DNA from 2 places in the Labrenzia sp. ATLA3 genome. Region 1 is predicted to be linked to the other one. Evidence: riboswitches for the same ligand, from Rfam matches in the RefSeq annotation. Region 1 holds a riboswitch; the other holds the start of a gene.
What was found. Region 1 has a riboswitch for S-adenosylmethionine ahead of AC2A6O_RS17640 (O-succinylhomoserine sulfhydrylase). Riboswitches for the same ligand answer to the same signal wherever they lie in the genome.
Positions count from the first base shown of each region.

Region 2: it holds a riboswitch for S-adenosylmethionine, as region 1 does, so the genes downstream of both, AC2A6O_RS19555 (hypothetical protein) here and AC2A6O_RS17640 (O-succinylhomoserine sulfhydrylase) in region 1, are expected to answer to the same signal.

Region 1 is NZ_JBXUKV010000006.1:188,614-202,943, forward strand. Features, by position in the region: gene phoB (phosphate regulon transcriptional regulator PhoB) at 1-602, shown strand, start outside; gene AC2A6O_RS17575 (GcrA family cell cycle regulator) at 917-1,453, opposite strand; gene AC2A6O_RS17580 (aspartate aminotransferase family protein) at 1,894-3,090, shown strand; gene argF (ornithine carbamoyltransferase) at 3,090-4,019, shown strand; gene AC2A6O_RS17590 (Hsp33 family molecular chaperone) at 4,030-5,016, shown strand; gene AC2A6O_RS17595 (alpha/beta family hydrolase) at 5,430-6,077, opposite strand; gene AC2A6O_RS17600 (sterol desaturase family protein) at 6,193-7,038, shown strand; gene AC2A6O_RS17605 (transporter substrate-binding domain-containing protein) at 7,064-7,960, opposite strand; gene AC2A6O_RS17610 (Lrp/AsnC family transcriptional regulator) at 8,078-8,527, opposite strand; gene AC2A6O_RS17615 (YjiS-like domain-containing protein) at 8,676-8,882, shown strand; tRNA gene AC2A6O_RS17620 (tRNA-Gly) at 8,930-9,003, opposite strand; gene AC2A6O_RS17625 (ion transporter) at 9,172-9,972, shown strand; gene AC2A6O_RS17630 (YigZ family protein) at 10,166-10,714, opposite strand; gene AC2A6O_RS17635 (2'-deoxycytidine 5'-triphosphate deaminase) at 10,722-11,858, opposite strand; SAM riboswitch at 11,999-12,078, shown strand; gene AC2A6O_RS17640 (O-succinylhomoserine sulfhydrylase) at 12,115-13,323, shown strand; gene AC2A6O_RS17645 (CDP-alcohol phosphatidyltransferase family protein) at 13,320-13,937, opposite strand; gene apaG (Co2+/Mg2+ efflux facilitator ApaG/CorD) at 14,148-14,330, shown strand, end outside.
Region 2 is NZ_JBXUKV010000007.1:81,008-95,337, forward strand. Features, by position in the region: gene AC2A6O_RS19525 (glutathione S-transferase N-terminal domain-containing protein) at 1-235, opposite strand, end outside; gene AC2A6O_RS19530 (SlyX family protein) at 434-646, shown strand; gene AC2A6O_RS19535 (efflux RND transporter periplasmic adaptor subunit) at 790-1,803, shown strand; gene AC2A6O_RS19540 (ABC transporter permease) at 1,800-3,038, shown strand; gene AC2A6O_RS19545 (ABC transporter ATP-binding protein) at 3,035-3,760, shown strand; gene AC2A6O_RS19550 (YoaK family protein) at 3,820-4,521, opposite strand; SAM-I-IV-variant riboswitch at 4,606-4,729, shown strand; gene AC2A6O_RS19555 (hypothetical protein) at 4,771-5,070, shown strand; gene yciA (acyl-CoA thioester hydrolase YciA) at 5,288-5,674, opposite strand; gene AC2A6O_RS19565 (hypothetical protein) at 5,899-6,120, opposite strand; gene AC2A6O_RS19570 (group III truncated hemoglobin) at 6,111-6,614, opposite strand; gene AC2A6O_RS19575 (RrF2 family transcriptional regulator) at 6,712-7,143, shown strand; gene AC2A6O_RS19580 (Crp/Fnr family transcriptional regulator) at 7,291-7,887, opposite strand; gene AC2A6O_RS19585 (ChbG/HpnK family deacetylase) at 8,245-9,042, opposite strand; gene AC2A6O_RS19590 (ArnT family glycosyltransferase) at 9,138-10,637, opposite strand; gene AC2A6O_RS19595 (glycosyltransferase) at 10,647-11,789, opposite strand; gene hisS (histidine--tRNA ligase) at 12,261-13,727, shown strand; gene AC2A6O_RS19605 (ATP phosphoribosyltransferase regulatory subunit) at 13,730-14,330, shown strand, end outside.

The sequences.
Region 1 (14,330 bases):
GCGACGAGGCGGAAATCCGCCTGCGGGAAAGCCTGCCAGACCTGTTGCTGCTTGACTGGATGCTGCCGGGCCTGTCCGGAATTGAACTGTGCCGCCGCCTGAGAGCGCGCGAGGACACCGAGCGTCTGCCGGTCATCATGCTGACGGCGCGCGGCGAGGAAGCAGAGCGCATCCGCGGCCTGTCGACCGGTGCCGACGACTATGTGGTCAAGCCTTTCTCCGTGCCGGAGCTGATGGCCCGCGTGCGCGCCATCCTGCGGCGGGCAAGCCCGGAAGTGGTATCTTCCATGCTGCGGTCCGGCGATATCGAACTGGATCGCGAAACACACCGTGTCCGCCGCAATGCCAAGGAAATTCATTTGGGGCCGACGGAGTTTCGTCTCCTGGAATTCCTGATGACTTCGCCTGGCCGGGTCTTCTCCCGCGAGCAGCTTCTCGACGGCGTCTGGGGCCATGATGTCTATGTGGACGAACGCACGGTCGACGTCCATGTCGGCCGATTGCGCAAGGCGCTGAACAAGGGCAAGGCAAAGGACCCTATCCGCACGGTGCGCGGTTCTGGCTACGCCTTCAACGACCAGTTCACCTCTGCAGCTGTCTGAGGGCAGAGTGCGGAATACGCAATGAAAGCCCGCCCACAAGCGGGCTTTTTGCATTTCAGGGGCTATGTGACTGTGAGAGTTATCTGCGTCTTCGCTGCCAGGCATTCGATCAGGCTATGGTCAATAGCTGGAGGATGTCGTCACCTTCTGTTCCCATGAAGGGGCATTTTCGAAGCGAAGGCACTCGGGTCAACGGATGCACAGGGCCTTCGTGAGACGCGGCACACAGGAAGCAGCACCTGGCCGTGGGAAAACTCAAACAAAAAACCCGCCGAAACGGCGGGTTTTTACGAGCTGGATTTATCTGGAGGCTATCAGCCTGCCTGAGCCATCGTCTTGCGGTCGCGGCGGCGGTCGGCGACCGGCTGATAGGCGATCTTGCAGTGATGGGCGCAGTAGGGGACCCCGGCATCGGAATGGCGGCCGCAGAAGTAGAAGTCGTCGGTCGCCGGATCGCCGATCGGCCATTTGCAGGTCCGCTCTGTCAGCGTCAGGATGGTCGCACGCTTGGAGATCGGCACCAGGTCGGCAATCGGTTCGACGCGCGGCTTGGCTTCCGCCACCGGTGCAGGCGCCATGTCTGCTTTAAGTGCTGTTGCGCCGATGGACTGCGGCTGAGTGGGGGTTGGTTTCTTTGGCGCGGCGCCCGCTGGGGGGGCTGCCGTACGCGGCCGGCGCGGCTTGGCGCTTGAAGACGTGGACTTGGCACGGCCGGACAAACCAAGGCGATGGACCTTGCCGATGACAGCATTCCGTGTGACGCCACCCAGTTCGCCTGCAATCTGGCTTGCGCTCAAGCCGTCGCCCCAAAGCTTTTTGAGAAGCTCAACCCGTTCGTTTGTCCAACTCATCGCCGCACCCTTTAGTTTGACCGTCCTGCGGCCATTAACCCCGTGTTAAGCATGCGTGAGCACGCTTAATGATGGCATATCTAGTGCCTCTTGGTGATTTGCCTCACGAGATCTCGTGTTTGATTGTTCAGAGGTTACAATAACGTTAATTTGTCAGGCAACCGCCGAACCCAAACCAGTTGGGGATGAAACGACTTTTCCCCAATTATGGCGAGGTCATTGAGAATTTTATGAAATCCGCCTTCCCGGACGGGTGAAATGTCCTGTGCGCCATTTCCATTGACAGCGCAGGGTACGGGCAGTGTATAAGAAAGCCGCTACGTGCCGCCTCATCGGGGCGGCATGTTGCGTTTTGACCCTTCGGCAACTGTTTCAGATGTCGGCCTGGCGTCTGGGTGACGCTGGGACAGAAAGGGCGTTTAAAGGAGACAAACGAGGTTATGTCCGCGACTGCACTATTCGGAAATTACGCAAGATCGAAACTGGCTTTCGATCATGGGGAAGGTGTCTGGCTGGTAACGACTGACGGCCGACGATTCCTCGATTGCGGTTCCGGCATCGCGGTCAACGCACTCGGTCATGCTCATCCGCATCTGGTCAAGGCATTGCAGGATCAGGCCGCCAAGCTGTGGCATACGTCCAACCTGCACCAGATGCCCGACGGTGAGCGGCTGGCGCAGCGTTTGTGTGCGGAAACCTTTGCCGACAAGGTGCTCTTCGTGAATTCGGGCGCCGAGGCGATGGAAGCCGCCATCAAATGCGCGCGCCGCTATCATTATGACAATGGCGACCCCGAGCGGTTTCACATCATCACCTTCGAAGGCGCCTTCCACGGCCGGACCATCGCGACCATCGCAGCGGGCGGCCAGGCGAAGTATCTTGAAGGCTTCGGTCCGAAGGCGCCCGGTTTCGATCAGGTGCCCGCCGGCGATCTGGACGCTTTGAAAGCCGCTATCGGTCCGCAGACGGCGGCGATTGCCATCGAGCCGATACAGGGTGAGGGCGGTATCCGCGAGATTCCCGCCGACTTCCTGCGCGCGCTGCGCAAGATCTGCGACGATAACGGCATTCTGCTGATCTTCGACGAAATCCAGACTGGCGTCGGACGGACCGGCAAGCTGTTCGCTCATCAGTGGGCGGGGGTTGAGCCGGACCTGATGGCGATTGCCAAGGGGATCGGCGGCGGGTTCCCGATGGGCGCATGCCTGGCAACCGAGGAAGCGGCTGCAGCCCTTTCGCCAGGAACCCACGGCACCACCTTTGGCGGCAATCCGCTGGCCATGGCGGTGGGCAACGCCGTCCTGGACGTCGTCCTGGATGAAGGCTTTCTGGAAGGTGTTCGCCAGAAAGGGCTCAGCTTCAAGCAGAAGCTGGCCGGGCTGGTGGATGGACATCCGGACGTGCTGGCGGAAGTGCGTGGTACTGGCCTGATACTCGGCCTGAAATGCGTGGTGCCGGTGGCTGATTATGTGCTGGCGGCCCGTGAAGCGGGTCTCCTGGCAGTGCCTGCCGGCGACAATGTGGTGCGCATCATGCCGCCACTGACCATGAGCGAAGATGAAATTTCCATTGCTGTCGAGCGCCTGGAGCAGGCTGCCGTCGCCGTGGAAGCGAAATTGGCGGAAGGAGCGGCCTGATGACCGCAAATGGAACCTACCGGAACTTTCTGGATCTGACGGATTTCGAAGGCGACGAACTGCGCGCCATCCTGGACATCAGCCGGAAGATCAAGTCGAGCCGAAACGGCGTGAATCGCGGCCAGGGGCCGCTGGCTGGCAAGGTGCTTGCCATGATCTTCGAACAGCCGTCGACCCGCACGCGCATTTCCTTCGATGTCGGCATGCGCGAGCTTGGCGGCGAGACGCTGATGCTGACCGGCACGGAAATGCAGCTCGGTCGCGGTGAGACCATTGCCGATACGGCACGGGTGCTGTCCCGTTTCGTCGACGCGATCATGATCCGTATCCTCGATCACAACGAACTGCGTGAACTCGCGGAAAATGCGACAGTGCCGGTGATCAATGGCCTGACAAAGATCTCGCATCCTTGCCAGATCATGGCCGACCTGTTGACCTTCGAAGAGCATCGCGGTTCGATCAAGGGCAAGAGTGTTGCCTGGACCGGAGACAGCAACAACGTGCTGGCTTCCTGGATTCACGCCGCACCGCGCTTTGATTTCGAATTGCGCATCGCGACGCCGGGCGAGTTGGCGCCGCCGATGGACCTGATCGAGACCGCCCGCGCCAAGGGTGGTTCCATTCAGGTCACAACGGACCCATATGAGGCGGTCAAGGGGACCGACTGTGTCGTGACCGACTGCTGGGTGTCCATGGGGGATGACGACGCGGAATCGCGTCACAATCTTCTCAGCGCCTATCAGGTCAACAAGCGCCTGATGGCTGAGGCAAACCAGGACGCCCTGTTCATGCATTGCCTGCCGGCTCACCGGGGTGAGGAAGTTACCTCGGACGTCATGGACGGTCCCAACTCCGTTGTGTTTGACGAAGCCGAAAACCGGCTCCATGCCCAAAAGGGCATTCTGGCCTGGTGCTTCGGCGCAGCATAAGGCAAGCCAAGTGGCACTTAATCTTGATGAACTGGGCATTACGCCTGCAGGGCTGGACGCTGTCCGGCCCTTTGCCGTGGAAGGGCTCGATGTGCGCGGCCGTGCGGTCGCGCTTGGTCCTGTCCTGGAAAAAATTCTGGACCGCCATGCCTATCCGGAGCCGGTCTCGCGCCTGCTGGCGGAAGCGATTGTCCTGACCAGCCTTTTGGGCACGTCGCTGAAATTCGACGGTCGTTTCACGCTGCAAACGCAGACGGACGGGCCGGTCTCCATGCTGGTGGTCGACTTCAGGTCTCCGGACGCGATCCGCGCCTGCGCCACCTTCGATACCGGCGACGTCGAGGCCCTGATGGCCGATGGCAACGCGACGCAGGAAGCGCTTCTGGGGCATGGACATCTGGCGATGACCATCGACCAGGGCCCGCATATGCAGCGCTACCAGGGTCTGGTGGAGCTGGGTGGTGTGTCGCTGGAGGAAGTGGCACGGCGCTACTTCGAGCGGTCAGAGCAGATCCCGACCGAAGTTCGTCTTGGGGTCGGTGAACTGTTCACCCGCCAGGAAGGCGAAGGTCATGCGAAAACCTGGACCGCCGGCGGTATCCTGATCCAGTTCCTGCCAGAGGCACCGGAACGGATGCGTCAGGCCGATATAGATCCGGGCGACGCCCCGGAAGGCACGCGTCCGCATGAGATTGACGAGGACGACGCCTGGGTGGAAGCCAAGGTGTTGGTCGAGACGGTCAAGGATGTGGAACTGACCGATCCGGAAGTCAGCGTGGAAATGCTGCTCTTCCGCCTCTTCCACGAACGGGGCGTCCGCCTCTTCGAACCGCAGCCGCTGGCCGACAAGTGCAGCTGCTCGCGCGAGAAGATCGAAAACGTGCTCGCTGGCTTCAGTCAGGAGGATGTCGACCACATGACGGTGGACGGCAAGATCATCGTCACCTGCGAATTCTGCAGCGCCCGCTACGAATTCGACGGCAAGCCGGGTCAGTAAACCGGGACGAAGGCACATTGAAGAAAGCCCGGATCGGAAACGGTCCGGGCTTTTGTCTGTTTTTCTGCCAAAACGGCCTCCTCGTGAGGAAGCGCAAAGATCAACTGCGGTAAGCCGTCATGTGAGCAGGCACCGGATCTGCGCTGCGCTTGTCCGGTTTAACCGCCTGGGGTGGGGGGAGCATCTCTTGGATGAGACAACGCGAATTTGCGGCTAACGGTGCTCATGTCCTTTGGACGCGTGGTCCCAGGACCCCGATTAGCAACAAAAATTGAGCTGTCCCACCCACATCTTCCTCCTCCTGAGGAAGCGCTTTAGCGCTGTCTCGAAGGATGGGCCGCTTGCGTAAAAGGTCACCACTCCTGCTTCCGGCAAGAGGTCATGTGGGTAGATAGCAAGGGCTGTGGTGGGCCTTAACGCGCCAACCCGTCCGCAAATGCCCTGACAGCCTCTGCAGCCAGCGCGATGTTGCCGTCGAGTGTTGCCGGAGACTTGCCGCGCGGGCCGAAGTCATGGTTGCCGTCTTCCAGATAGGACAGGCTGACATGAGCGGGCAGGGTGACCTCGTCAAGCTCTGCCTTGGAGCCGAAAGGATCCCTGTCGCCCTGCAGCACCAGAACCGGGCGCTTGGCGTCCTGCAGCGGCTGGAACCGCCACTCTGCGTCGGCCTTGCCGGTGGGATGGAAGGGGTAGCCGAAACAGGCTACACCCTTGACGCGCCCGGGCAGCGAGCCGCCGCCTGCCAGCATCGCGGCAACCCTGCCGCCCATCGATTTGCCGCCGATCAGCAACGGGCCGTCGGTTTCGCTCATGACGGACTGCAGGGCAGTCTGAAACTCGGCAATCAGCTTGTCGGCCCGTGGTGGCGGCTTTTTCGGGCCGCCAGTCCGGCGTCCGGCCATATAGGCAAATTCGAAGCGTGCCGCCGCAATGCCCTCGCGGGCGAGAGCCGCCGACAGCTTGTTCATGAAGGCCGAGTCCATGGCCGCACCGGCACCATGGGCCAGCAGCAGGGTTGCCATTGGGGGCGTTTCGGGGCGGGTCCAGAGAAAGTCGGTCATGATGATGTGATCTGTCGCAGCGGCAAGAAATGATATCAGGAGTATTGTTGTACCGCCCTATCGTGCCATCGGGACCGTGGCAAGCTGCATTAGTCAGGACGTTTCAAAAGACCCCATGTTTGACCAGATCGACATCAACCTGCTTCGCATGTCCTGTTTCGGCGGCATCTTTCTGATTATGGCGCTGCTGGAGGCCGGTCTGCCGCGGCGTCGCCTGAAAAGCAGCCGTTTGAAACGCTGGCCGACCAACTGGGGCATTGTCCTGCTTGATGCCCTGCTGGTGCGGCTGATCTTCCCCATGGGCGGCGTTGGCCTGGCACTGCTGGCACAGGAAAAGGGCTGGGGCCTTTTTGCGCTGCCCGGCTGGTCCGGCGTTCTGGCGGGTGTGATCACCTTTCTCGCGCTCGATCTGGCGGTGTGGTTTCAGCATCTGGTATCGCACAAGGTTCCGCTTTTCTGGCGCATTCACCGCACGCATCATGCCGATAGCGAGGTTGATGCAACGACGGCGCTGAGGTTCCACCCGATAGAAATTCTGCTGTCGTTCCTCTGGAAAGGGCTGGTCATCATCGCGCTCGGCGGCCCGGTCGAAGCGGTGTTGATCTTCGAGATCGTCCTCAACGCCTCGGCGGTTTTCAGCCATGCCAATGTCCGCTTGCCGCTTTGGCTGGACCGCCCGTTACGCTTTCTGATCGTCACCCCGGACATGCACCGCATCCATCATTCGGTGCTGCCGCATGAGACAGATTCCAACTACGGCTTCTATCTCGCCATCTGGGACCGTCTGTTCGGGACCTATGTTGAAGATCCGGAGCAGGGACACGAGACCATGGAAATCGGGCTCGGTGCCGCGCTCACGCCGCGTGCGCATTCGTTTCCCTTCAGTCTGGCAATCCCGTTCCTGAAAAATCCGGACCGTTCGAAAAAGGCAGATCTGAAGAAGAGCGCTGGCAAAAGCTGACACGCTGCCAGCCTGCCGGAAACAATCAGAAAAAGCTCATCGGGAAATAGCGCAGGTAAAGCTCGCGGTAGATACCCTTCTGATGAAGCTGGCGCAGGGCGTAGGTGAGGGCAGCGGCCCGTTCCGGGTCGTCCTGGCGCGTTGCAATGGCCATGCCCTCATCAAAGTAGCCGGGCTCCAGCCACGGCCCGCCGGCAAAGGCACAGCAGCCATCTGCGGCTTCGCTCGGCAGCCAGAAGGACAGGTTCAGACCATCGCCGAAAAGGGCGTCGGCCGAGCCACCTTTGACGGCCTCCCGGGTCGCCTCCACCGTCTCCAGACTGATAATCTCTGCCTCGGGAAAGAAGCGCTTGGCAAAGGCTTCGTATCGGGACCCGGCCTCGACGGCAATTCTCTTGCCGGTCAGGGCCTGTTCGTTGAAATCGGACGCGTTATAAGCCCGCACCACAAACCGTGCCGGCAGCTTCAGATAATCCTCGGTGAAGTTGAGGCCGCGCGTGGCGGGCAGGCTGCGCGACAGGCCCGAGATGATCGCGTCGCCTTCTTCCTCGTCCAACGCGGGCAGAAGAACCTCGAAGTCCTTGATGCGCAGAGCGCAGGAACTGCCCAGTTCCTGGCACAGCGCCCGGGCGAGATCCACATTGAAGCCGGTCAGCCGGCCATGCTGATCGCGGAAGACAAATGGCGGGTAGCCGTCGGTCGCCAGAAACTGGATCTTGTCCGGAATGGCATTCGGCCGGTCGTGGACGGCTTTGGGATCCCAGAAATTGGGAACGCGGACCGAAGGTTCCTGGGCGGAGGCCGACAGGGTGCCAAGCGCCAGAGTGCAGAGCGTCAGAGTGGCGAGTGTCCGGGAGCTGGGAGCCAGCAGCCCGGCGGCACGACGGCCAATAGTCTGAAGAAGTGGTAGTGAACGTGGCACGCGGACGTCTCGTTCCATATCAAGTCATGGTCGGCATACGCGCCGGGAATCGCAACAACAGGATATCGCGAACCTGCACTGCTTGTCAGCCCGCTCTTTGGCGTGCGCGGAGTACCGTCAGGTCTGCGGTTCCGGATCATAGGACCGCAGGACGACGATTGTGTCGAAGCCCTTGATTTCGTCTTCATAGAAATGAGCTTCGGTGAAGGTCGCATAGGCTTCCATGGAAGCGCATTGCACCGTCAGCACCAGATCGGCCGGGCCGGTGACGTGATAGACCTTCTTCACTTCCCGAAGCTTCCTCAACTTCTGCAGCAACTTTGCCATGCGCTCGGGCTGTCCGCGCGACAGCGCCAGCATCACGAGCAAGGTGACAGAGGCGCCGGTTGCCTCTGGCGACAGAACGGCCACCTCCCGCTCGATTGCTCCCACTTCCCGAAGGCGCTGAACCCTGCGCAGACAGGCAGCGGAAGACAGGCCGACTTTCTCCGACAGTTCCTTGCCGGTCTGGCGGGCATCGTGGCTGAGCAGATGCAAAAGCTGATGATCGAAATCGTCCAGATCCATGGAAAGGTCCCCTAAGGCATCGTTATGCGACATATTATCGGAGATTTTTAAATCTTGCGAGTTTGTCGCTTCAAGGCGAGACATTTGCGCACCGCTCGCGGTGGCTCTTTCTAAACTTGTTCCTGTCTCGTTGGAAAGGAGCAAACAGATGTCCGATCACCATGTATCACTGCACCTGACGCGCGTCCGCAGGACGGGTCTGGGAACCGCCGTCTTTCATTTTTTACTGAAGCGTCTGCGCCATCGGCGCGATATGGCTCATCTGGCAGATCTGCCTGACTATTTGCTGGAAGACGTCGGACTCAGCCGCTCGGTTGTCCGAAAACAGGCACAGGTACGGGAAACGCTCCGCTGATAGGGGTCGGGCGTTGCTGCAAATTTGGGAGATAGGATGAAGAGGTTTGGAGCGGGTGAGGGGAATCGAACCCCCGTCTTAAGCTTGGGAAGCTTCTGCTCTACCATTGAGCTACACCCGCCGAACCTGATGAGCTTTCTGCGCCGACTTGCCCGGCCTGTCAAGCGGGCTTCTTTGAGGGGCATATGCTTTTCCAAAGCGCGGCGATCTTGCGATGCAGCATTGAAATCGCCATGTTCTGGCCGTGCAGTGCGACACGCACGAAAAGCCATCAAACCGGGGCACATCAATGCGAAAACAGGTCAGGGCGCTGGTCACCTCACGCAACTGGGAAGCCTGGATCATCGGCGTCATCGTTCTGAATGCGGTAACGCTCGGTCTGGAGACGAGCCACACCGTCACGGCGGAGATCGGCGGTTTCCTGAAGCTGGTCGATCAGGCAATTCTGGGCATATTCGTCGTCGAGCTGATATTGCGCCTTTATGCCCATGGTCTGAAATTCTTCAAGGACCCGTGGAGCCTGTTCGATTTCACCATCGTGGCGATCTCACTGATGCCGGCAACGGGCAACCTCTCCGTTCTGCGGTCGCTGCGGATCCTTAGGGCCTTGCGCCTCATTTCCGTCGTACCGTCCCTGCGCCGCGTAATCGGCGGACTGGTGGCCGCTCTGCCGGGCATGGGCTCGATTGTCGTGCTGATGGCGCTGGTCTTCTATGTCTTCGCTGTCATGGCCACCAAGCTTTACGGCGAAGCCTTTCCCGAGTGGTTCGGGACACTTGGCGCTTCGCTCTACACACTGTTCCAGGTCATGACGTTGGAAAGCTGGTCCATGGGCATCGTGCGTCCTGTTATGGACGTCTACCCGTATTCCTGGCTGTTCTTCGTGCCCTTCATCCTGTGCACGGCCTTCACGGTGCTGAACCTGTTTATTGGTATCATCGTTTCCGCCATGCAGGAGGAGCACGAGGCCGAGGCCGACGCCAACCGGCAGGCCATCCATGTCGACACAGGTCTTATTCTGGAAGAGGTCAGGGCGCTCCGCAACGAGGTCAGGCAGCTTCAGACGCAGGTAGACGAGTCCCGGAAGTAAGACTGCGCGACTGTCTGAAGCCGAGGCAACAGCGTATGGACCGAGAGCGATTTATGATCTGATGCGGCGTCCCATGGCTGGACCATGGGACCCATGCCGTTCCGTCTCCCAAGCCACTTGTTTCTTTGTGGCCAAGGTCTCGAGAGGGATGCGGGATCAAGTCCGGCGATGACGACTGGAGAGGGTCCACACCCTAAAGCTCCGCCAGAACATCTTCCGGCCCCTCGACCGCCAGCGTCACACCGTCTTCGGTGTAATCCCGCGTGATCACCGTCAGGCGGAGGCTTTCGATCCGCCGTTCCAGCTCGGAGCTGGAGGCAAAGTCGGCGCTAACCGTTTTTGACAGGATCTTCTGAAATGGCACCAGATCGGCATTGTTGATGGCATCCTGGGTGGCGCCGGAATAGGCCCGCGCAAGGCCGCCGCCGCCGAGTTTGGTGCCACCGAAATAGCGCACGATCAGAACGGCGCAGTTGATCAGTTCGGCCCCTTGCAGCACCCGAAGTGTCGGCATGCCGGAAGTGCCTGCCGGTTCGCCGTCGTCCTTGCCGCTTTCATCAATCCGGTCATCATCCAGCAGTCGGCGGTGCGCCGTGACGATGTGGTTGGCCTTCTTGTGTTCCTTGCGCAGCTCTTCCAGCCGCTGGTCGAACATTTCCATCGGCACAAGATGCGCCAGGAAACGGGACTTCCGGTCTTCCAGAAAGCCTTCAAATTCACATGTGACGGTTTTCAGGGCCATAGGAGGGTCAGGCAGGTGCCCTGAAGTGTTTGGACAGCTTGAGCGCCTGGCCCTGATAGTTGGAGCCGATGCCTTCGCCGTAAAGCGTTGCCGGGCGCTCGGCCATGTGTTCATAGACCAGGCGGCCGATGGTCTGGCCGTGTTCCACAATGAAAGGCACATCGTGCGAGCGGACTTCCAGCACCGCGCGCGAGCCGACACCGCCGGCACCCGCATGGCCAAAGCCCGGGTCGAAGAAACCGGCATAATGGACGCGGAATTCGCCGACGAGCGGATCGAACGGCACCATTTCGGCGGCATAGTCCGGCGGCACATGCACCGCTTCCTGGCTCACCAGAATGTAAAAGGCGTCCGGATCGAGGATCAGTTCCGCCCGTTGGCGGCGATAGATCGGCTCCCAGAAATCCAGGACATCCTGCGCGCCCACGACATCCACATCGATCAGTCCGGAGTGCTGCTTCGCGCGGTAGCCGATCAGGCTGTTCGGGCCGGTCCCCTCAAGATCAATGGAAAGCTGCACACCGTTGCCGATACGCTCGTTGCCACCGCTCATCAAGGTGTGGGCCTTGTGGACTGCTTCCAGTTCAGCATCGGGAATGAGCGACTGGCCGCGCCGGAAGCGGATCTGACTGAGGCGGGACCCAGACCGAACGAGGATCGGGAAGGTCAGCGGCGAGATCTCCGCATAGAGCGGACCGGTATAGCCGGCCGGGATGGTGTCGAAGGCCAACCCGTTGTCGGTGATGACACGGGTGAAGACATCCAGGCGCCCGGTGGAGCTTTTCGGGTTGGCGGTCGCGGAAATATCCGGTGCCAGAGCAAGGCTTTCCTGAAGGGGCACGATGTAGACACAGCCGGTCTCAAGAACCGCGCCTTCGCTCAGGTCAACGGTGTGCAGTTTCATCTGCTCAAGCCGTGCCGCCACCTGGATCTCCGGTCCCGGTAGGAAGCTGGCTCGCACCCGGTAAGCCTCTTTGCCCAGACGCAGGTCAAGGCTGGCAGGCTGGATCTGTCCGGTGACTGGCGGTGCGTCCGCTGAAATCTCTCCGGCGGCGAACATGGCCTGGATTACCCGTTCCGGCAGAATGCCGTTTGCTGTGAGAATTGCGCTTCCGTTCAAGGCCTGACCTGCTGTGACGTTCATGAAGATATTCCGCAGTTTGCTGGTCTATGGTCATTAAAGGATCGGGCCGCCCACGCCAACAGGCATTCTGGCAGAACCGGGCTTTTGGGCTCAAAGGACGCAATACACAATTGACCTGTGTCCGATTATCCCGTAGGACAAGCTCACTTCGTGGTGATTTGGGCCGGCCGGCTTGCAGCCACGTTAAACAAGTTGCTAAAAAGGCCGGAGGTGAGAACCCCGGTCTTTAGGCTGGGGTTTTTTGCGTTTGGAGCGAATGAAAGACATGACTGAGACCACCAAGACCGGAAACAAGAACTGGCGCCCTGCAACCAATCTGGTTCATGGCGGCACCATGCGGTCACCGTTTGGTGAGACCTCGGAGACCATCTATCTGACCCAGGGCTTCACCTACAGCGGTGCGGAAGCTGCGGAGGCCAGGTTCAATGGCGAGGATCCGGGCTATGTCTATTCCCGCTACGCCAATCCGACCGTTACCATGTTCGAAGATCGCATCAAGGGTCTGGAAGGGGCCGAGGCCGCACGGGCAACCGCCAGCGGCATGGCAGCCGTCAACCTGGCGCTGATGGCGTCGGTCAGAGCCGGCGACCATGTGATTGCCGCCAAGGCGCTGTTCGGCTCCTGCCGCTATATCTGCGAAACCTTGCTGCCGCGCTTTGGTGTTGAAAGCACGCTGGTCGACGGAACGGACATCGAGCAGTGGAAGGCGGCCGTTCGGCCGAACACCAAGGCCCTGTTTCTGGAAAGCCCGACCAATCCGACGCTGGAAGTGATCGATATCGAAGCCGTGGCGCAGATCGCGAAGGAGGCCGGGGCTCGGCTGGTCGTCGATAACGTCTTTGCGACGCCGCTCTACCAATCGCCGCTACAGCTCGGCGCCGATGTGGTCGTCTATTCGGCCACCAAGCACATCGACGGCCAGGGTCGGTGTCTCGGCGGCGTGATCCTGTCGGATGAAGAGTGGATCAACGACGAGGTCATGCCCTTCGTCAAGCACACCGGTCCGCACATGAGCCCCTTCAGTGCATGGGTGCTGTTGAAGGGCCTCGAAACACTGCCGCTGCGCGTTGCGCGCCAGACGGAAACCGCCGGCATGATCGCCGATTACCTGGCGGGTCAGTCCAAGGTGACGCGGTTGATTTACCCGGGCCGGGACGATCATCCGCAGGCTGATGTTGCCAAGCGCCAGATGCGCGGCGGGTCCACGATGCTGGCGATGGAAATCGAAGGTGGCAAGGAAGCCGCCTTCCGGTTCACCAATGCGCTGGAGATCATCAAGATTTCCAACAATCTGGGCGACGCCAAGAGCCTGATCACCCACCCGGCAACGACCACGCATCAGTCAATCGGCGAGGAAGCCCGCGAAGAACTCGGTATCACCGACGGTATTCTGCGGCTATCGATCGGCCTGGAAGATCCGCAGGACCTGCTGGAAGATGTGGAAAAGGCGCTTCAGGCGATCTAACGGCCTGTCTGCCGCAGGGCCCGGACGCCAATGAGCACCCGGGCCCCGGCGGACAGGAAGCAAACCGCTGCAAAGCCATAGGCGAGCACCGGAAACCAGTCAGGCATCAGGGCCATCAGCAGAAACAGCGCGATGGTTTCGGTGCCCTCGGCAAGGCCACCGATGTAATAGAGCGATTTGGCTCCTTGAGCGTCGGTGGTCAGCTTGTTCTTCTCCGCCATGATGGCAAAAGCCAGAAAGGCCGAGCCGTTGGCGTAGAAGCTGGCAAGAAGCGCCGCGGCCGCGAGGGCATTGCTGGCCGGGTCCTGCACGGCAAAGGCAAGGGGAATGGCGCTGTAGAAAAAGAAATCCAGCGTGATGTCGAGATAGCCACCAAGATCCGTTTTGGCAGTGGCGCGGGCCAGCGCACCATCGAGACCGTCGGCAAAACGGTTGACCGCGATCAGGAAAAAACCGACCAGAGTGTACCCGGTCGAGATTGCAACGGCTGCCGCCATGCCGATGGCAAAACCGGCAAGGGTCACGCTGTTGGCCTTGAGCCCCGTGCCGGCAAGGTATTGTCCCAGCCGGTTCAACGGCGGGTCGATCAGCGGGCGCAGGCAGGCATCGAACATGAAAAGGTCACTGTGTTTGGACTGACAGATCGTGTTCTTGCAAAATCCAGCATCAAATCACAAGCAATTCCAGCCTCAGATGCCACAACCCTCTTTCACGCTTGCGTCATTCGCCCTATAAGCGCGTCCTGAATGAGCGGGTGCCCCCCGTGGACGTCGCTTCGGACCGGTCTATTTCAAGGTTCGCAGTTCAGAAATTAAGGAAAAGCCGTGTCTGGCAGTTACACCGCCATCACCCAAGGGATCGAAGTCTCTGTCGAGCCGTTTTACATGGACGATGAATCGCGTCCCGAAGCGAGCGAGTACATCTGGGCGTATATGGTGGAGATCCACAACGGTGGCAGCGAGCCGGTGCAACTGAAAACGCGGTACTGGCAGATCACCGACGCTCTG
Region 2 (14,330 bases), on a different contig from region 1:
CGATCGGATCGATGATAGCGGGGATCTTGTTGTTCGGATTGAGCGACAGAAACTCCGGGCTCAGCTGATCCTTGCTGCTGAAATCGACCAGATGCGGTTCATATGGCAGGCCCGTCTCTTCCAGCATGGCAGACACCTTGATGCCGTTGGGCGTCGGCAATGAATAGAGCTGAATGCGGTCAGCATGTTTTGCAGGCCATTTGCGGGAGATCTCGAAGTCGTTCAGGTCACTCATATAGCCCTCTTGAGTCATGTTCAGGTACCAGCCCTTTTCGGGAGTACGCCTCGATATAGGGCAGCTCCACCCGTTTAAAACAGACAGTCAACTGATGATGACAGTTGGTGTTTTGCCGTTACCGCAATATATCTGCCTCAACAGACACCGGGCGCGCGACAGAAGACTGGCTGCCCCAAAAAGACGCAGGAGACGCCCATGGCGGACGACAAGGAAGCCCGGATCGAGAAGCTTGAAATCGATCTCACCCATGCGCTCAATACCATCGATGAGCTCAACACCGTCGTCTTCGATCAGGGACGACAACTCGACCGTCTCAACCGGCTCGTCACCAATATGACGGATCAGGTCACGGAACTGATGGACAACGTTCTGCCCGGCCATCAGATCGAAAAGCCGCCTCATTACTGACCCCTACAGGCCCCCTCCCTGAAGAACTGACATTCGACGGCCCCTCCGGCAAGTCTAGCCGCGCGCGCATCCAGATTTGATCCAGGCCATGGCATCCCCCGACCCAGGCGGTAATGTGGCGGTAGATCCGCCAAGGGTGTGCCATGCGCTTTTTGAAACTATTGATATTCGTCCTGCTGATCGCAGGTATCGCCGCCGGTGCGTTTTGGTGGCTCAAGAAACCGGCTGAAGTCCACACGGTCATGCCGGCGACCGGACGGGCGGCGGAAGTGGTCTATGCCACAGCCGTCGTTGAGCCTGTGCGATGGGCGAAGGTCACCAGCATCATCCGGGAGCGCATCGTATCGCTGTGCGGCTGCGAGGGCGATCAGGTCAAGAAGGGCGACCAGCTAGCGGAACTCGACAGCGGCGACGCCCGTGCGACACTCGCCGAGCTGGAGGCACGCCAGGAGCTGGCGCAATCCGACAAGGAACGTGCCCTGCAACTGCTCGAGCGGCGGGTCGTCAGCCAGCAGGTTTACGACAAGGCCCAGAACGAGCTGATCCGCATCAACGCCACGACGGCAGCCCAGAAAGAGCGCCTGCGCGACTACGTCATCGTTGCCCCCATGGACGGCATGGTGCTGCGGGCCGACGGGTCGGTGGGAGAAGTTGCGGAGCCCGGTGAAATCCTGTTCTGGATCGGTCAGCCGTCTCCGCTTCAACTGGTGGCGGACGTCAACGAAGAGGACATTCCCAAAGTCGCCAAGGGTCACAAGGCGCTCATCCGCGCCGATGCCTTTCCCGACAAGGAACTGACAGCGGAAGTTGCCAGCATCACGCCAAAGGGCGATCCGGTGCTGAAGAATTACCGGGTCTATCTCGACCTGCCGGAAGATACACCGCTGCGCATCGGCATGACTGCCGAAATCAATATCATTACGACCGAAAAAGAAGATGCCCTGCTGCTGCCTGCTGCTGCCTTTGACGGCTCGAAACTGCTGACGCTGGACGTGGAAAACAAGGTTGTTCCGCTGACGGTCGAAACCGGGATCACGGGCACACGCGCCACGGAAGTGCTGAGTGGCGTCACGGCAGACACAAGGGTCGTTTTTCCCTATGACCCCGATCTGCTGGAAGGACAGAAGGTCAGACCGGTGCCCGGGGACGGTCAATAATGCTTCTCCTGCGCATCGCATCCACCCACATTCGAAACCGCTTGCGCCAAACCATCGTCTCGACGCTTGGTGTTGCCCTCGGCGTCGGATTTTCGGTGGCGATGGCCAGCCTCATGGAAGGGTCCCAGCGGGATTTCACGGCAACGCTGATCGATGCCATTCCCCATGTGGAGATCCTTGACGAGCAGCGCGCGCCTGCGCAGCAACCGGCCAGCGCCGTCTACGATGCCGTCGCCTATCATGGCCTCAGACCGAAGGAAGACCTTCGCGGCATCCGCAACCCGACCGAAGCGCTTGCCTCGCTGCGCGACTGGGTCAACGGCGCGATGGCGCAGCGCCTGAGCGGACAGGCGGTGCTGCGGTATGCCGGACAGGACATCGGCATGACGCTGATCGGCGTTGAACCCAGGCGCGAACTGACCGTCTCCAAAATCGGCGAAGACATGCGCGAGGGGGCCTTCGAGGATCTGGACACGACATCCAACGGGCTCGTTATCGGCGACAAGGCCGCTGAACGGCTGGGGGCGGAGCTGGGCGATACGGTGACGCTGACATCGGCCAACGGTGTCGCCAAGCGTTTCAAGATCGTCGGCCTGTTCCACAGCGGCATCACCACGAGCGACGAAGGCCTTGCCTATGCACCGTTGAAGGCGGTGCAGATCCTTCTGGAAAAGCCCGATGTCATCAATTCGATTGCCATTCATCTCAATGCCATCGGCGAAGCCAACGAGGTCGCCGCCCGGGCGGAACGGCAGCTCGGCTACAAGGCAGTTTCCTGGGAGGAGGCCAACGAGGGGCTGATGGAGGCCTTCTTCGTGCGCAATGTGATCATGTATACGGTCGTCGGGGCCATTCTGGTCGTTGCCGGCTTCGGAATTTTCAACATTGTTTCGACGATCGTGCACGAAAAGGCGCGCGACATCGCGATCCTGAAGTCGCTCGGATTTCCGGAGGGCGACATTCAGCAGATCTTCGTGCTCGAGGGGCTGGTGATCGGGATATTGGGCGCGCTCGCAGGTTCGGCGCTTGGGTTCGGCCTGTCGAGTTATCTGGCCTCGGTCAAGTTCGAGTTTTCCCAGGACGTGGAAATGACCCACCTGCCGATCTATTTCTCCGCCCTGCACTATGTCATCGCCTGCCTGCTGGCGCTGTTTTCTTCCGGGATCGCCGGATATATCCCCGCCCGGAAAGCCGCCCGGCTCAACCCTGTCGACATCATTCGCGGGGCGACATGACCCCTGCCCCGGAACAACTGGCGACTTCAGGCCGCGTTCTGCTGGAGGCCAGCAACCTCACCCGCATTTTGCCTGCCATCGTGCCGGTGACCCTGGTGCAGGATGTCAGCTTTCAGGTGGGGGAAGCGGAGTTTGTGGCGATAACCGGCCCGTCCGGGTCCGGCAAATCCTCGCTTTTATACCTGCTTGGCCTTCTGGACCGGCCCACTTCAGGCGAAGTCCGGATAGACGGCTTGCCCACCCATGCGCTGACGTCTGCCGAGATGGCGCATCTCCGCCTGGAAAAGCTTGGTTTTGTTTTCCAGTTTCACTTTCTGTTGCCCGAGTTCACCGCGCTGGAAAACGTGATGATCCCGATGCAGCGGCTCGGCAAACGCAGCCCGAGGGCACAGCTTGATCATGCAACGGAGCTTCTGGCGGCGCTTGGTCTGGCAGACTTTCTGCACCGCCGCCCGGAACAGCTTTCCGGTGGGCAGCGCCAGCGCGTGGCCGTTGCCCGTGCGCTTGCCAATTCGCCAGCACTGATCCTGGCGGATGAGCCGACCGGAAGTCTCGACAGCGCATCAACCGAACAGGTGTTTGAAAGCCTGCAGAACATCGTGAAGAGCGAACGGACAACCGTTGTTGCCGTCACCCACGACCTTGAGCTTGCAGACCGGATGGACCGGCGGATCCATCTCGTTGATGGCCGCGTCGATTACGACAGGCTTCGCCAGGGGTAAGCAACACCGGACAGAGACAGATGGACGGCTGAAGCCCTGCTGCGGGCGGCGCTCCAGAATCAGGCAGCCTGCGCCTCATGTGGCGGCTGAACGACCGCCAGCAGCATCAGCAGGGCAACGGGTATTGCGAGCGCCCAGAAACTCAGGATCGTCATCAGAAAGCTCGCCAGCAGACCTCCAACCGCAAAAGCGGACAGCACCAGCGTCTGATGACGGATCAGCGACCGGCTGCCGGAGCGGGTTTCGGGGTGCGTAAAATAGTCGGCAATGCCAAGCACCAGCTTGAGTGTGTTGCCGGTCATGACCGTTGTCGGAACATGCCTGTTGAGCAGCGTCAGCATAATCACGTTCTGCAGCGACATGGCCACGGTCGAAAAGCCGACTGCTGTCAGGGTAACGGCGGATAACGGACCGCTGGCGGCCGGATCACCAAGACCTGCGACAAGCATGAAGAGAGCGACGAGGATCGCTTCAAGAGCGAACAGATGCCGGACGGCGATCCTGTTTTTCTGAACAAGTCTTGTGACAGAAGCGAACCAGAAGAGGGTTGAGCCAAAGAAGACCACGAGCACGAACACTTTCAGCGCCGCGTTGTCTGCCTGATGAAACATCTCCGTACACAAAACGACAAGCGTGCCGGTGATGAAGGCCGTGAACGTGTGAAACAGTCCAAGAATGCAAACCACATCAATGAAGCAGGCGCAAAAGGCGAGCAGAACCGGCACTATCGGCCGGCTGTGATGCAAAATGGATCGGTCCAACGACCTGCTCCCGAGCTAGTCTTTCCAGGAAGATGTGCCATGCACTGACGGTCTTGCCAAGCCGGAATGGACGTGGCATAAGCCCGCCATCATCAAGAGAAGGGCTGGCGCCCTCGCCAACCTGCCGTCCGGGCAAGGTGGTTTCCGCAACAGGGATGCGGCCGGTCAGATCCTCAATAGAGGTATTCCGGCAACGAAGCGGTTAATTTGCATGCGCCAGTCCTCCTCGGGCAACCGATGGAGGATTTATTGTCTCAGGACCATTTTGCCGGACGAGCGGCAGATCTGATCGAGAACCATGTGGTGGCGAGTTCCAAACTCGCTGCAACGGATACCTGGTGCCAGGCCGCTGAAGATTGCGTGCTGGCGCGGATCAAATCCCTGCGCATTCTGGGCGGCCTGCCCAGGCACAAGGCGCCGCTAACGCCGACAGCCCGTACCGAGCGTCTGAAAACGCTGCTCCAGCTGTGGGCGAACGGCTGCACGCGTGCTGTCGACGAAGACCTTTTTGCCGATATCCTCAACCGGCACGGCATGGTCAGACACTGACGGGGCTGTCCCGTGTGGTGCACAATGTCTGCACTGTGCCTATTTCGTTGATACAGGTGTGCTGCAACAACTCGCCTCATCCTGAGGAAGGCCGAAGGCCTGTCTCGAAGGATGGGCCGCTTGCTCATCAGTATGCCGCCCATCCTTCGAGACAGCGCTGACGCGCTTCCTCAGGATGAGGTTTTTTGGAGAACCAGGCCGGGGGAGATCGCGACGCTCAGTCCCTCTTGGGGACCGGGCGCGGCTTGCCGTCGTCATCGACAGCCACCATGGTGAAAATCGCTTCGGTCACCTTTTCGCGGTGGCCGTAGCGCTGGCGCAGGGCCCAGGATTCCAGCTTGATTTCCATTGACGAATTGCCGACGTGAACAACCTGGGCATAGACGCACAGCACGTCGCCCACATGGACAGGCCGGATGAATTTCATCTTGTCGACCGCGATGGTCACGACGCGCCCTTCGGCCCGCTGACCGGCAGAAATACCGCCTGCCAGATCCATCTGCGACAACACCCAGCCCCCGAAGATATCTCCCGAGGCATTGGTATCGGCCGGCATTGCCATGGTACGTAATGTCAGATCGCCTGTCGGCTTGTCGTCGTCCACGCCTGAGCCCCTCTGTTGATTCCTACAAAAAGACTAGGTCATAGTTTGCAAGAATAGAAGTGTTTGAACAGCACCCTATCCTGTTGAACCAAGAAAAACGCCGGTTATCGCAGAACAAACATCAGGATTGCCATGATCCAGAGCGGCATGGGGGCCGCGACCCAGATCAGGAAAATCGGCAGGCCGCGCTGCAGCAGATTGGACGCATTCATTGCTGTAACTTTCTAGTTGAAGGCCTGGATTTCGATGACCGTCATCGCCGCAAGGGCGACGATGCCCGTGATGAAGGCCAGTTTCGCGCTGCCGATGAGTGTGCGCCCGGCGACATCCAGCTTCGGCAGAGGCATGGCGCGCGACTCCAGGTACATGGACACAAGCATCAGCAAGAAGACGGTGAACCAGACAACCACCAGCGCTTCCGCTATCAGGACAATCGCTACCAGCATGATCCGCTCCATTCAGAAGGTTGCGACGTCAGCTCGGCAGGCGGATTGCCTCCGGGGGTCGCGAAAGTCGCCAGCCACAGGCTCTGCGCAATGCGTTCGGCAATGGCGACAATCTCGTCCGCAAGGTCCGGCACGAACAATTCGCGGATCACGGGCCGGAAGACACTGAGCCATTCGCCATAGTCCGAACTGACCAGTTCTTTCTGCTTCAGGTGGGCCGGAACGGGCTTGCCCTTGTAGGCGCCGTTTTTCAGCAGGACGGATTGCCAGAAGGCTTCCATTTTCGGCAGATGCTCTTCCCAGCGGCCAGCCAGGCGGCGCTCGAAAATACCTCCCAATCGCGGATGCTGGCGAATGCAGCCATAGAAGGTGTGCACCATCACGTGGATAGCCTGTTCGTCGACCTGCTCATACCGTTGGAGGCGGTCGCCGTTGTTCGGCCGTTCGCGTCTCTTCAGCTTGTACCTGTTGGAACTGGTGTCAGGGGCTTCCATAGCCGCCTCCATAACATTCATTTTATATGCATCTTTCAAATGACACAGCAACACGCTAAAATCAACATCTAAGATGAATGTTTAAAGAGACCCAGTCATGCGCCTCAGTCAGGCCAGCGATTTTGCCTTGAGAATCCTGATGGCCACCGGCCAGTCGGAGGATCCGCAGACCGTCGACAAGCTTTCAAAGCAGCTTGGGCTCGCCAAATCGCACGTGATGAAAATCGTCGCCCATCTCGCCAAGGGCGGTTACCTGGAGACGACACGAGGACGTGGCGGCGGCATCCGGCTGGCCAAGTCGCCAGACACGATCCGGCTGGGGGACGTTGTGCGGCTGATCGAACCGGACCTGGGTGTCGTTGCCTGCCTGAAGCCCGAATCCACAATCTGCGCCTTCCTGCCGCGTTGTGCCCTGAAAGGTGCGATGGCACGGGCTTCGGAAGCCTTTCTCGCCAGCCTCAACACCGAGACGCTGGCCTCTATCCTTGCTGGAACGCAGATGGCACTGCCTGTAGACCCAGGCGCATGATTTCACCTGCACCGGGAAAGAGATCCCGCGCTCCCTCCCGCAAGGCACATATGGTTCAAGTGACAGCGTGAAGCGTCCTGAAGGCGGCACGGCCTTCAATCACTTGCCTCGGTAAGTCCTGTTCTGCCGAAGGCCGCGGCGCTTTACCTAAAGCGTCGAGGCTTTCTCCAGGAAGTCCATCTGTTCCAGGCAGTAGTAACCGGAAATCCGGCTGATGGTGCCAGCCCGCTTCCAGTCGTTGAGGACGCGGCTGACATTTTCACGCGCCGCACCTGCCATGTTGGCGATATCAGCCTGGCTGAGCTTGTAGTGGATCAGCAAACGGCCATCGTCGAGCGGCTTGCCGAAGGTTTCCGCCAATTGCAGCAGGGTCTGCGCGACCCGTCCCGGCAAGGGCAGGAACGACCGTGCGGCCAGCACGTCATTGGCATGGCGCAGCCGCTTTCCGACAATCGACAACATGTGCCGGTAGACGGCCGGGTTTTCGTCGGCAAAGCGCTGGAAGGCGGCCTTGTCGATAAAGGCGAGCTGAGCTTCTTTCAAAGCAATCACCGTGGCCGATCGCGGCCGCCCGTCAAGCAGGGCCAGTTCGCCGACAAGATCGCCCGGGCCGAGAACCGCAAGCAATTGCTCATCGCCCTCCACGGACAGAAGCGCCACCTTCAGCGACCCCTCCAGGACCGCATAACAGCCGTTTCCGGGATCGCCATTTTCGAAGAGAATGGTGCCAGCCGATATTTTCATCGGCCTTGCAAGGCGCGAAAGACCAACTGCCAATTCCGGATCAAGCCCTTCGAGTGAAAAGCTATTTTTTAAAAAATCCTTGATTTCCGCCACACCTTCCCCCTGCCAAACGCGCTGATGCCCGCGAATTTCCAAAATTTAATGTAAACCTGTGATGCCCATCACGTGCATTCCAGCAAAATAACCCTATATCTAAGGACATGGAAGCGGGGTCGCCCCTCCCCTCTTCCCGACCTCCACGAAAAACGGCCCTGTTCCCCGCAGGGCCGTTTTTTCGTTGCAGTTTTTTCCTGGCGTGCCCCAGCCAAACCAAATGTAACAAGCTTCGGCCGCCTGTGCCTGAGCAAACCTTCGATTTCAGTTCAGAAAAACATCTTTTTTCTCCAGCGTGTGAAAGAATCTCTGGCTGGACAGAACCTCATACTGACATTCGCGTATCGCAATCTTCCGGCGCGACTCGTCCCGCCGCAGACGGTCATCCGAGCGGCCCGGAATAGCTGCTACAAAGCTTAGATCGCTCATGCCGTCAAAGTGATTGTGCAAAAGAGTGTGCAGCTTTTCCTGGTCGTCTGTTTCCGGCAGGGGATCGGCCTTCGGCAGAAGCTTGAGCCCATGCGCCTTTGCAAGACGGGCCAACCGGATCGCCTTGAGGCCTGACTGCACCGGCGAAATCAACAAAGGCGGCTCGCCGTAACCTGCGTGCTCGATCGCCTTCACTACGATCCGCGCCAGGGACGTGCGTTCCAGAAGTCCCTCGCGCACCGCCACGAAATCCGGCGGGCGTTTCATCAACACGCTGTAACGGGCAAGCTGCGCCTGGGCTTCCTCCTGCAGAAGCTGGTCGGGCAGAAGTCGCAGCAAGGCGCGACGCTGCAGCTGCTCGCGGGTGAACATGCGGTCGCCGTAGATTTCCTGCATGCGGGCGCTGACGGGCGACACACGGTCGCCGCTGAAGGCCAGCGTCACGCCGAACAGGGCGCGCTTGCCAACCTTTTCGGCGGTTTCCTGAAGCGGACGGAATTCACGCGGCCACAATTCGGTGGCAACCATGGCCCCGAGTGCGCTGAGACGCCCGCGCTCCACAAGGTCACGCAAGGCGCGGTCGACCCCGAAGGCCAGGCCATAGTCCAACGCTCCAAGTGTAATTCGCTTCATGAAATTCCGCAGGCGGACCGGATACCGTGAATATTACGCCACATCCCTGCGGCATTCGGCCAAGCAAATCAAGTCGGTTGTTGAGTTGTGGCGGATCAATTGGTGTCAACAGGCTCGAACACCGGGCCGATACGGCCATCGACCTTGTAGACGACAAGCTTTTCCAGCGGCACGTCTTTGACCTTGCGCGTCAGCTCTCCGACTTCCTCGACGGTGGCGAAGGACTGTCGCAGATCGCTTTCCCGGTTGCGGCGTTTTTCAGCAACATACAGCCCCGGGCCATCGAACAGCGACATGTCAGGTTCGTCCTGCATGACATAGCGGATACGCTCGGTGAGCTGAAACACCGGCAGATCGTTCTTCAGCAGGAAGTCGAGCTGGCTGTTGAGGCCGTAGCTGGTGGTTACCACGAAACCGGCCCCTTCCCGTTCGGCCAAGGTCTTCACGTCCCTTCCGATCTCGGGCCAGCCGCGCAACTGGAAGGTCGGGTCCTTGCGGGCGAAAGCGCCTGTTATCGGCCAGACCGCATGCAGTTGAACCACCAGGGCAACGGCAAGCCCCAGGGCGACCCCGGCTTGCGCCAGACGCCGCCAGAAAGCCGAACCGGCAGGCCTGTTCGTGACGAACACAGCCGCCATCATGGCAAAGGCCGGGAACAGCGGTGCCGGCCAGTTGGCCTGCACCCGCGCATGCAGCGAATGATAGACGAGGTAGAAGAGGAACGGCAAAACGGTCAGGAGCAGGAGGGACGCGGCATTTTCCCGTGCCCGCAGCCCCTTGAATAGCCTGACGGAACCGGCGACCGCCAGGATGGCAATCAGCGGATTCATGAGGCCGATCAGGCCCCCCAGGAATTCCGGAACATATCTTGCCGTGTAGCCCCCGGTGCCAGCCCGGCCGAACTGCTTGTAGAAGCTGACCCACTCATGGGCATGGTTCCAGTAGAGCACGGGCGAAAAGCAGAGCAGCGCAAGCAGACCGCCGGCCCAGAGCTGCCAGCAACGCCACCAGCGCCGTGCATCGGGCACCCAGACCAGCCAGAGCACGATGCCCGCACCCAGAAAAAGAACCGAATATTTGGCAAGCAGCCCGCAGCCGGCCATCAGCCCGACCATGAACCACCAGTTGGCGTTTTTGGATGCCGACAGCTCCGTCAGTGCCCACAGGGTAAGTCCCCAGAACAGAACCGAAGGTGCGTCAGGCGTTGCCAGAATGCCGCCGATGCCAACCAGCAGGCTGGCGTTCAGGAACAGCACGGACCAGGCAGCAGCCGTGCGACCGAATAGCAGCGACGCCGTGCGCCACAATGCCAGGGATCCGATCACTCCGGATGCGATGACAAGTGCGCGCACTGCAAAGACGGAGTCGCCGAACAGCGCCTGACCGATGCCGATCCACCAGCCGATCATCGGCGGATGGTCATAGTAGCTCAGGGCCGGAGACAGCCCCCAAAGCCGGTAATAGGCTTCGTCCTCGACAAAATGGGAATTGGCGGCGGCAAAGATCTTCAGCGCCGTCAGCAGCCCGACGATCAGGATCAACCCTGCGGGACGCAGGTAAAAAGGCAGCGGTCCGGTCTGGGGTTCAGCGGTCAAGGCAGGCCCTTACGACTTGCGCCATGTCAGGGCGGAGCTTGCTGCGTAGTTCCAGACAGCGCCCATGATTGCCCCCGCCGTTCCGGCAAACCACCAGTAGGACGGATCGGCATACATCAGGTTGGCGACCCCCACGTTGGCGAGAACGCCGACCGAACAGACCGCGTAGAAGGTCAAAAGACCGATCAGAACCTTCATGCCGGTCAGGCGCCTGTCCCGATAGGTAAGCTGATTGTTGAGAAAGAAGTTCGATGTCATGGCGACAAATGAGGCTGCCGTCTGGGCAAGGTTGAATTCCACGTCGCTCAGCAGCAAAACGCGCAGCGCCGCCAGATGCACAAACAGGCCGCTGGCCCCCACGAGGCCGAACATCAGGAAGCGAACCGAGACGACATTGCCGAAATACTTGGCAAGCAGCAGCCCGAAATAGTCGAGCGTTACCAGCGTATCCAGCTTGCTTTCGCCGTGCTGGCGTTCGCGAAAGGTGAAAGGCATTTCCTTGATCTTCAAGGTGCCGCCTGCACTGGAAACCAGGTCGAGCAGGATCTTGAACCCCTGCGCCGAGAGCTTCGGCGCGAGCGCTTCAGCCTTGTCCCGGCGGATCATGAAGAACCCGCTCATCGGGTCTTTCAGGGTGACGTGCAAGAGCTTCTGCGCAAGCTCGTTGGCCAGGTTGGAGCCCCAGGCGCGAAAAGACGACAGGCCTTCGCCAATGGTACCGCCATCGACCTTGCGGCTTGCGACCACCAGGTCCGTGTCGTCGGCCTTCAGGGCGGCCAGCATCTTGGGCAGCATGGTCTCGTCGTGCTGCAGGTCTGCATCCATGACGGCCACAAAAGGGGCCGAAGACGCCAGAATACCCTCGATGCAGGCCCCGGACAGGCCCCGACGGCCAATGCGGCGGATGACTCGGACGCGGCCGTCGGTCAGCGCAATCTTGCGGGCAACCTCGGTGGTTCCATCAGGCGAATTGTCGTCGACGACGATGGCTTCCCAGGCGATTCCGGCAAGCGCCTCGTTCAGAAGGCCGATCAGGATGGGGATATTTTCAGCTTCGTTGAAACTCGGCAGGATGACACTGAGTTCGGCAGCCTTCAGCCCCTGTTCTGTCAGGGCCTCTGTTCCACCTTCGCCGGCATTTCCGTCCGCCATGCGCACCGCACTGTCCATACTGAACCCCGTCCGCCGCTCCCGCGCCTTCCTTTGGCACCGGGACGGCCCTTTTCACCCGATCCGCGCGGACCATAGCCCGGCGAAAATTAAATACAAGAAAAGACAATGAAACGACTGCACCTTCCGGCCGGTTTGCCGGAGCACTGTGCTTTACCGGCCATTCGCAACCGCACTTTCACTGTTCCTGAGGCGCCCTTTTACCGCGAACTGTGATGCAAACAAGGCACGGACTGAAGAATTGACAAAGTGTCCTTCGGTCCGCGAGGCGTTGACCTGCCGATGTTCGGCATCGACCACCTGCGTCCCGTCTATCGAACGAACCGGCAGAATGTTGCACCGCCTTGCCCTTGCGCCGTGTTTCGTCTACGACAGCCGCAACATCAGACAGCCGGATGCAAGGGGTTTCCTTGGGCGCGTCCGGCCGGGAACTCGCCAGGATTCAAGACCCTTATGGCCAAAAAACCGAACAAGTTGAAAGCCCGCCTGCCGCGCGGCTTCGTTGACCGCTCTGCCGAGGACATCCGCGCCACGGACGAGATGCTGGCGAAGATCCGCGCCGTTTATGAGCGTTACGGGTTCGATCCCATCGAAACCCCGGCCTTCGAATTCACCGACTGCCTCGGCAAGTTCCTGCCCGATACCGACCGGCCCAACGCCGGCGTCTTTTCCGTGCAGGACGAAGACGAGCAGTGGATGAGCCTGCGCTACGACCTGACCGCACCGCTTGCCCGCCACGTGTCGGAAAACATCAACGAGATCCAGCTGCCCTACCGCACCTACCGGGCCGGCTGGGTATTCCGCAACGAAAAGCCCGGGCCGGGCCGCTTCCGCCAGTTCATGCAGTTCGACGCCGATACGGTCGGCGCACCGGGTGTCCAGGCGGATGCCGAAATGTGCATGATGATGTCCGACACGATGGAAGCCCTCGGCATCCCGCGCGGTCAATATGTCATCCGGGTCAACAACCGCAAGGTTCTGGACGGCGTGCTGGAAAGCATCGGCCTTGGCGGTGAAGAGCACGAAGGGCGCCGGCTGACGGTTCTCAGAGCCATCGACAAGCTCGACAAGTTCGGAACGGAAGGTGTTCGGCTGCTGCTGGGCGACGGCCGCAAGGACGAGAGCGGCGACTTCACCAAGGGAGCGGAGCTCACCCCGGACGGCATCGACAGCATCATTGCCTTTGTCTCGGGAACCGGCACCCTGGACAATGAAGGCATTACAGAGCTCAACACCATGGCGGAGATCTTCTCGGCCTGTGGCTATGGCGAGGACCGTATCAAGATCGATCCGTCCGTCGTGCGCGGTCTGGAATATTACACCGGCACAGTGTTCGAAGCTGAGCTTCTCTTCGACGTGACCAACGAGAAGGGCGACGTCGTCCAGTTCGGTTCCGTCGGCGGTGGCGGTCGCTATGACGGGCTGGTCAAGCGCTTCACCGGTCGCGATGTGCCCGCAACGGGCTTTTCCATCGGCGTTTCGCGCTTGATGACGGCGCTTAAGAACCTTGGCAAGCTCGGCACGTCCGACGTGGTCGCGCCGGTGCTGGTCACCGTGATGGACGGCGATGTGGCGGCGCTCGGGCGTTATCAGAAGATGGTGCAGGACTTGCGCGAGGCCGGTATCCGCGCCGAAATGTACCAGGGCAACTGGAAGAAGTTCGGCAACCAGCTGAAATACGCCGACCGGCGCAACTGCCCGATCGCCATCATCCAGGGCTCGGACGAGCGCGAGGCGGGCGAAATCCAGGTCAAGGATCTGATCGAGGGCAAGCGCCTTTCCGAAGAGATCAGCGACAACATTACCTGGCGCGAAAGCCGCCCGGCACAGGTGACCGTCAAGGAAACGGCCCTCATCGAGACCGTGCGCAGTATCCTGGACGGACAGGCGGACGACCGCCGCCGTCAGAACGAGGGTTGAACATGAGCGGGGCGGCACAGGTGACCGGACTGGACCCGGAAAAGATCGAGACGGTACTCGGCCTGTTCAAGGCTGCGGGCCATGACGAAGTCAGCCCGCCGATCCTCCAGCCGGCGGACGTCTTTCTGGACCTGACCGGCGAGGACATCCGTCGCCGGCTCTATCTGACCAGCGGTACCGACGGGCTCGACCTGTGCCTGCGCCCCGACTTCACCATTCCGGTTTGCCGTCACCATCTGGCGCAGGACACCGTCAAGCTTCCGACCGCCTATTGTTACAACGGCCCGGTGTTCCGCCAGCGCCCGGACGGCCTGGGGGAAATCCCGCAGCTCGGCGCGGAAAGCCTCGGCCGCACGGACACAGCAGAAGCGGATGCAGACCTTCTTGCTCTCTCCGTCAAGGCTCTGGAAGAATTCGGCCTGTCGGACATCGTGATCCGCATTGGTGATGAAACCCTGTTTGCCGCCGTGCTGGAAGGTCTTGACCTGCCGACCGTCTGGCGCCGCCGCCTGCGCGATCTCTTCGGGGAGACAGACCGGCTGACCGCAGCCATCTCCCGGATGGCCGGAGGGTCTGCCTCCGACGACGACAGCCGCGATGTCC